2 regions of the Pseudoalteromonas sp. CuT4-3 genome follow, and region 2 is predicted to be linked to the other one. Evidence: predicted binding sites of a transcription regulator. Region 2 holds the regulator's gene; the other holds the start of a gene.
The links. Region 2 encodes sigma-54, which starts transcription at its own class of promoters, with help from an activator protein. Its sites were predicted from a motif close to GTTGGCACGNNNNTNGNNT; they were not measured.
Positions count from the first base shown of each region.

Region 1: the regulator sigma-54 is predicted to act here: its motif matches at 1,572-1,590, upstream of VOI46_RS03120 (DUF2726 domain-containing protein).

Region 1 covers NZ_CP142030.1:702,854-706,879, forward strand. The annotation lists gene ampE (regulatory signaling modulator protein AmpE) at 1-108, opposite strand, end outside; gene mtnN (5'-methylthioadenosine/S-adenosylhomocysteine nucleosidase) at 109-816, opposite strand; gene VOI46_RS03120 (DUF2726 domain-containing protein) at 936-1,532, opposite strand; gene folE2 (GTP cyclohydrolase FolE2) at 1,647-2,567, opposite strand; gene arcB (aerobic respiration two-component sensor histidine kinase ArcB) at 2,794-4,026, shown strand, end outside.
Region 2 covers NZ_CP142030.1:3,031,570-3,035,595, reverse strand. The annotation lists gene VOI46_RS14040 (PTS sugar transporter subunit IIA) at 1-397, opposite strand, end outside; gene hpf (ribosome hibernation promoting factor) at 402-689, opposite strand; gene VOI46_RS14030 (RNA polymerase factor sigma-54) at 717-2,216, opposite strand; gene lptB (LPS export ABC transporter ATP-binding protein) at 2,286-3,011, opposite strand; gene lptA (lipopolysaccharide transport periplasmic protein LptA) at 3,008-3,556, opposite strand; gene lptC (LPS export ABC transporter periplasmic protein LptC) at 3,546-4,026, opposite strand, start outside.

The sequences.
Region 1 (4,026 bases), 1.3 Mb from region 2:
TACTGTATTAGGGTGATACCAGCTTTTTAACGGGAAAAAGCGCTCAGCAATGAGCGCCACAAAAAAGGCAATAAAGTCCAAATGGTTTTGAACGATATTGCTTAGCATTTACAGCGTAACTTTTGTTAGTTTTTCCAATAGTGCAACAACCATTTTTGATGAATTGATTGATGCAGTCTCTAGGTATTCTTCAAACGATTGCGGCGACTCTTTACCGGCAATGTCAGACATAGAGCGAATAACCACAAATGGCGTATTAAGCGCAAAACACGTTTGTGCAATAGATGCGCCTTCCATTTCTACTGCAAGCATTGTAGGAAAGTCGCTGCGTGCTTTATCAATTCGCACTGGGTCACACATAAATGAATCACCCGTACAAATTAAGCCGACTAAGGTTTTTACTTCGCTAATTTGCGCAATGGTTTGCTCGGCAGCTTCAACTAGTTTTGGGTGTGCGGCAAAGCCTGCTGGCATTTGTGGAACTTGGCCAATTTCGTAGCCAAAAGCGGTTACATCTACATCGTGATGGCGTACTTCTGAAGAGATAACAACATCGCCAACACTTAAAGAGGGATCAAAGCCACCGGCAGAACCTGTGTTAATAACACAGTCAGGATTAAAGTTATCAATTAATAACGTGGTTGCAATCGTTGATGCCACTTTACCAATACCCGATTGCACAAGTGTTACTGTATTACCTGCTAATTCGCCTGTGTAAAAGGTAAACCCTGCTTTAGTTAGCACTTGTGGGTTTTGCATTGCTTCACGTAAAATTTTAACTTCTGGCTCCATTGCGCCAATAATACCAACATTCATAGTGTTTGATTCCTGAGTTTGAATACGTAGATTATACGTGAAGTTAGCAATAAAAAACAAAAAAGCGAGCTGTTTTACGGCTCGCTTTAAATACTTTTAGGAGAGTATTTAATTCTATTTTAAATTTCGGCTAACGCAGTGGTTTGGGCTTTAGCCTGAGAAGGTGACAATACCGCAGGTTTAATTACACGATTACGTGTTGGACGAGCCGATTGCACCGCTGCAGGTTTGCCTAATTTAAACATAATTGCATCGCGCACCTCAGAAGGGCGGTAGCCTGATTTTACTTTCATACGAATATGTGGAATGCCAGCGGATTCTAAAGCGCCGTTTACAAACCAGTCGCGCTGCGCTTTATGGCCATCTTTATTGGCGTTGTTAACTAAATCGACCGCTGCCACTATCGTCATTTTTTCTTTATCTACCAGCACAAAATCGAGTTGCTTATTTTTAGCTTTAGCTAAAGCTGCACGTTTTGATTTAGCTGAGAGGCCTTGCTTGCAGTCGATTACATCGATGAGTTTGACGCGGCTCACAATTTTGTATTGATCGCCTACCGCACGCTCTAAAAGATTTAAAAATGCACCCTCAACCTGTGTAAACACGGTTTGTTTGCGGGTAAAAGGATAGGGATTGCCGCCATCATCACTAAATTTTGACGCAACCACAGAGGCCCCAACCACTAATACTAAAATTGATAATAAAGCGAATTCCATACGGTAACTCCATAACAACAAATTGACACTGCTCAAGTAAAGCAATTTACGTGCCTAAAAATTGGTTGTTATGGCTAATTACCGTATGTATTTATTATTAATGCAGCAGGGCTGTTAGGCTTTGTAACCGCCCTCAATTCCTTTAACGGCAATAGCGACTGCATCATGCGCATGGAGTGATTCGTAATGATTAATTTGCAGCCAGTAATCACTAAAATTATCGTTTTCAAGAACCGCTTTAATTTTACGTGCAGCGTCTTCACAAAACATTAAATTTTGACCGTTAAGGCGGGCAAATTCTTGCTCATCTTCACGTTTTACTGCCGCTTGTACGGGGGTTTTTAGTTCAGCTTCTAATGTATCAATTAAATTTACTACGTCAAATTCACTAATCGTGTTGTCTAGCTTTACTTTAACGTTTGCAATTGAACGCTGTGAGTGAGGCGTTGCCACAATACCCTGCGTTGTACCTAGCCATGCTAAAACATCTTTTTGATTAAGTGTTTCTTGATTAAACTTTTCGCTAAAAGCATTCTGAATAAGCTGGCGAGCAAGTGCTGCAGAGCATGGACAGGTTGATGAATAAGTAACATCCACGCTTAGCTCGTAGCTAATTACGCTATCTTCAATAGTGCTGGTTAGGGTAATTGGGTAGCTTTTCCAACCTGCTTTACCGCTTAATAACGATTTACGACGCAGCGGTAACTCAAATTTAAACTCTATTTGGGCTTTGTCACTTAATCCTTCGTGGCTGGTGATAAAAGTATCGAGTGCTTGAGCTAAAGTTTGTGGGTTAACTTGTTGCTCTGTTGAGAGTAAATCAAGCGCTAAAAATAAACGCGACATATGAATGCCTTTAGCGTCTTCTTTATGCAAATTAACAAAGGCACGCGCTTTTGCGTTAACGGTAACGGGTGCTAAATCTTTCGATTCAAAAATAAATGGCAGTTCTATTTCGCCCATACCAACCCAGTCTAACTTACCTGTTTGTAAGGCGGGAGCCGTATCAGCTATATCGGGCATGTTGGTTTGCATGTGCGCTACTCGTTATTGGTCATAATAAAGCGCAGCATTTTACACTAAATAATTTATTGCTGAAATGATGAGTTTAACAAGTAGGCAAAAGTAAACATGAAAATTTTCTGTTTTTGTCGCACAACATGAATATAGCTAATAGAAAAATGCTAAAATCTGCTGCAAAATGCGTTTGACTATTAATAGGCACTTTTTATTTATGCCTAGTAACGAGATACACTGACCTATGACCGATTCTTCTTTGAGCCCTTGGGCTCGAGTACTTTCTAGTTTAATAACTCGCTTTGGTGAGTTAAAAACCGCGGCAATGTGCTACGCGCTTTTATTAGGCGTGTCGCTTATATTGTCGAGTATGTTTTATTATGTGGCACTGGGTGAGGTTAATTTAGTTGATATTTTAGCTGTGGTATTTTTTACCGCGGTTGTATCTCCCTTTATGATCAGTATTTTACTCAACTCGATTAGACAATTAGATGCCTCATACGCTTATTTAGACAGCGCCACAAAACAAGAAAAGCTGTTAAATCAAACATTAAAAGATAATATCAACCGCCTCAACATTGAAATAGATGAGCGAAAAATGGCTTTTCATGCCAAGCATCGCGCCATTGAAGAGCTTCGCCGCGAAATAGCAGAGCGTAAAAAAACACAACAAGAACTTGCTCAGCAAGGCATGCTCCTTCGCTCTATTGTCGACTCTTCCCCCGATTTATTTTATTACCGAGATAACAACGGCGTGTTTGCCGGCTGTAATAAAATGTTTGAAGAGGTTATGGGCAAAACCAGCGCTGAACTAATTGGTAAAACAGTGGAGCAGATTTTCCCTAGCTACTTTTTAGCAGAAGTACTCAGAACCGATAAACAAGTAGAGCAAACGCATCAAGCGCTGACAATTGATGTTGAATACATGGTTAATGGCGAAAACCGTTGGTTTGAGCTGCGTAAATTACCGTTTATAAACGATCAAGGTGACTACATAGGTTTGCTTGCATTTGGCCGTGATATAACCAGCCGTAAAGAAGCAGCACAAGCGCTTGAAACAGCCTATAAGGATAAAGGTAAGTTTATAGCAACGCTTAGCCATGAACTGCGCACGCCATTAAATGGCATTGTAGGCTTAACCCGAATGCTACTTGATACAGAGCTTAATAAACAGCAACGCAGTTGGTGTAATACGGTGTTTTCGAGCGCTGAAACACTAGGTAATATTTTTAACGATATTATAGATTTAGATAAAATAGACCGAGAGCAGTTAGATATAGCAACCGACTCTATTAACGTTTCAGACTTTATTAACGATGTAGTGAACTTTGCCGGTTTAATTGCTGAACAAAAAGAGCTTGAATTTTCAATTGAGCGAAATGGCACATTAGATGTTTATGCACTCCTAGACCCAACGCGTTTACGCCAAGTGGTATGGAACTTAATTAATAATGCCGTTAAGTTTACCCAGCATGGC
Region 2 (4,026 bases):
GCTGTTTACAAAATTCTTTGTTGCTCAGTTTATCAGCTATGGTTGCCAGAGTCTTTAGGTGCTGTTGGTTATCGCCATCTGGTACGATGAGTGCAACAAAAATATCAACAGGGCAGTTATCAATAGCGTCAAAGTTAACAGGCGTGTCGCTAACAAGTACTAAAGCCAGCGGCTCTTCTACGCCACCCATTCTGCCATGAGGGATGGCGATACCCCGGCCAATACCAGTACTGCCTAGCTTTTCTCTACTTGCCAGCGCATTAAGAATATCTTGTTGTGGTAAGTAGGGGAGCTTTTCATGAGCAAGCTCACTGATAAACTCTAAAATTCTTTTTTTACTACTAAAAAGGACCGCAGCTTTGCTGCAGTCCTGGCATACTAATGTACTTAATTTCATAATATTAGTGTCTAGCAAGCTTCTCTTTATGTTTTATGACTTGACGATCGAGCTTGTCAATCAACGAGTCTATAGCGGCATACATATCTTGGTGCTCTGTTGAGGCAAATAAATCTGCGCCACTTACATGAATAGTCGCTTCTGCTTTTTGGTTGAGTTTTTCTACATCGAGAATGACATGCACATTGCTAATATGATCTGAGTGCCTTTCTAGCTTTGCAAATTTATTATTTACATAGTCTCTAAGTGAATCAGTTACTTCTACGTGACGACCAGTTAGGTTTAGTTGCATAAGCATTTCCTCTTTGTTTTTTACGTCTTATATCAAACTCTTTCTCTGATTTGACGGTGGAATAGCTAGCGATTCACGGTATTTTGCTATTGTGCGTCTAGCTACTTTAATTCCTTGCTCTGCCAATATATCCGCAATTTTACTATCACTCAATGGTTTAGCTGAGTTTTCCGCGGCAATTAGCTTTTTAATTAGGGCACGTATTGCGGTTGATGAACACTCGCCGCCGTTTTCAGTGCTTACGTGGCTTGAGAAAAAATACTTAAGCTCAAAAATACCACGTGGCGTATGCATATATTTTTGCGTAGTAACACGCGAAATTGTCGATTCATGCATTTCTACCATTTCAGCAACATCGTTTAAAACCATTGGCTTCATGGCTTCTGGGCCATGTTCAAAAAATGCCTGTTGCTGTTTTACAATACAGTTTGTTACTTTGAGCAGCGTGTCGTTTCTGCTTTCAAGGCTTTTTATAAACCATTTAGCTTCTTGTAAGTGAGAACGAATAAATTGGCTATCACCACTTGATTTAACGGTACGTGACATAGCCGCGTACTGACTATTTACGCGTATTTTTGGCATGCTATCTGGGTTTAGCTCTACCACCCAGCGGCCTTTTATTTTTTTAACCGACACATCTGGTATTACATACTCCGACTCTTCCCTTACTATTGTATCTGCAGGTTTTGGGTTGAGGGTATGTATTAGGGTCATGACCTCTTTAAGCTCGTCTTCTTTAAGCTTAGTCTTTTTCATTAATGTACGATAGTCGCGTGCCGCTAATAGATCAATGTGATCGGTTAAGATCATTTTAGTTTGTTCTATAAAAGGGGTGTCTTTATCAAACTGGTTTAGCTGAATGCACAAGCACTCTTGTAAACTGCGCGCGGCTATACCTACAGGGTCAAATAACTGAATACGCTTTAAAACGGCTTCTATTTCATCAAGTTCAACTTCAACTTCGTCATCGTTTTCTTGGTTAAAGCTCTCTAAAATCTCTTCACAACTTAGCGTTAAAATACCCGAGTCATCTACAGCTTCTACAATGGCAATAGCAATGGCTTCATCAGTTGGGCTAAAAGGAGTAAGCTGAAGCTGCCACATTAAATACTCATGTAGCGTTTCAGTAGAGGCACCTTGATAAATAGACTCATCTTCCGGCATTGGGCCTGAGGATGCCGCAGGGGCTGCGCTCATGTACTCATCCCAAGTTACATCCATTGCCATATCATCGCTAACGGTGTCTTTATTTAAAGCTTCGCCACTGTCTTGCTCGTACTCGCTGGTTGTATCGTCAGCCGATGCGCTTACGGTTACATCATCCGTATCTGCTTTTTGTTCATTTTTTCCAGCCGACTCTTCCGTGTAATCTTGCTCTTCTACTTCTAATAGCGGGTTGCTATCAAGTGCTTCTTGTATTTCTTGCTGGAGATCCAATGTACTGAGCTGCAGCAAGCGAATCGCTTGTTGCAATTGTGGAGTCATTGTAAGTTGCTGGCCCATGCGCAGCTGTAATGATTGCCTCATGTATCTCTAACAATCCTTTTATGTTGTTATAATTAATATTAGCAGATGCTTGTAGGTATGGCTTAAATGTTACAGCCTAAATTGCTCGCCTAAATAAACATCGCGTACAGTTTTGTCATTTAATACGTGTTCTGGGGTGCCAGATGCAATTAGCTCCCCATGAGAAACAATGTAGGCTTTTTCACAAACATCAAGGGTTTCTCTTACATTGTGATCGGTAATTAATACGCCAATGCCACGGTTTTTAAGATGTTCTATTATTTTCTTTATATCTAACACTGAAATCGGATCAACACCAGCAAAAGGCTCATCCAATAAAATAAATTTAGGGTTTGCTGCCAGTGCTCTGGCAATTTCTACACGGCGGCGTTCACCACCAGAAAGCGCCATACCTTGGCTATCGCGAATATGCTGAATACTAAATTCATCAAGTAAGTTGTTAAGCGTTTCTTCTCGCGCGGCTTTATTGAGCTCTTTACGCGTTTCTAAAATAGCCATTAAGTTTTGATAAACTGTCAGCTTTCTAAATATTGATGACTCTTGCGGCAAATAGCCAATGCCTAAGCGGGCGCGGCTGTGCATAGGTAATAACGTAATGTCGTTATCATCAATAGAAATTTTACCTTTGTCGCTAGGTACTAACCCTACAATCATGTAAAAGGTGGTGGTTTTACCTGCGCCATTAGGGCCCAATAAGCCAACAATGCTGCCGGCTTCTACCTCAAGGCCTACATTTTTTACAACTTGGCGGCCTTTATAGCTTTTTGCTAATAGTTCTGCTTTTAAGGTGCTCATGGTTGACCTTCGTTACCTGTTTTTTCTTTAATTTTTGCTTCAACAGGCACTAAAATTGTGTGGACACGATCCGTAGAGTTTTCGTCTTTTTCTGCGCTAATAAGCTGCTGCTGCATATCGTAGGTAATACTTTTAGCATTAATTTTTTGACCGGCTTGTGCGACTTCAGCATCGCCAACAAGCGTTAAAAAGCGCTTTGCTACGTCGTAACGTACTTCGTTTGCACTGGCGCTCATTACGGTACCATCGTCTTGTTTTTCTTCGAAGTAGGCTGGGCTGCCAGTGGCAATAAGGAGTTGTTTGTTATCCCCTAAGTCTTCACGTTTATGTACTTCAAGTCGGTCGGCTGTAATTTTGCGATTACCATGCACAATTTCGACGTTCTTTTCAAAAATACCTACGTTTTCTTTAAGTTGGCCTTCTTGACGGTCTGCACTAATAGAAATTTGATTTGCTGGCGGTTGAGCAGCAGGCTCAGCAGCAGAGGCGCTAAATGCAAGCATTAGCGATGGGATAATAAGTATTTTAGTGAGTTTATTGGTCATAATATATTGTTCGCGTATGGTTAATTAGTTTTATTACTTCGGTTTTTAAATCGGCTTCAAGGCCTTTACCGACAATTTTTAAATTAGGCCCAGTAACAACCACTGGCTGCTCAGAGCGCATTGTTAGCGCTTTAATGTCGACTTCGATGTTATCGGCATTGATGTTATCTATCATGGCGTTATCAACTAAATTTTTAGCAACCACATTGCCTTCTAAAATAAGTTGTTTATCTTCGTAAAGCGTTGCTTCGTCTGCATTTATTCGCCATGTTTGCTTTTCGTTATACAAGGTGAAAATAGGTTTTTCAAAAAATGTAAAACCAAGCTGTTGGTACAGCTCCATTTTAGCCGCAGTGACTTTATGGCTTATTTTGCCTTGCTCGTCATAGGCTGTTTGCTTAAGCTCTATAGCGGTGTAATCGGGCTTTGCAATTACTTCAGGTTCTTGCTCTGGCGCTACATTGGTTTGG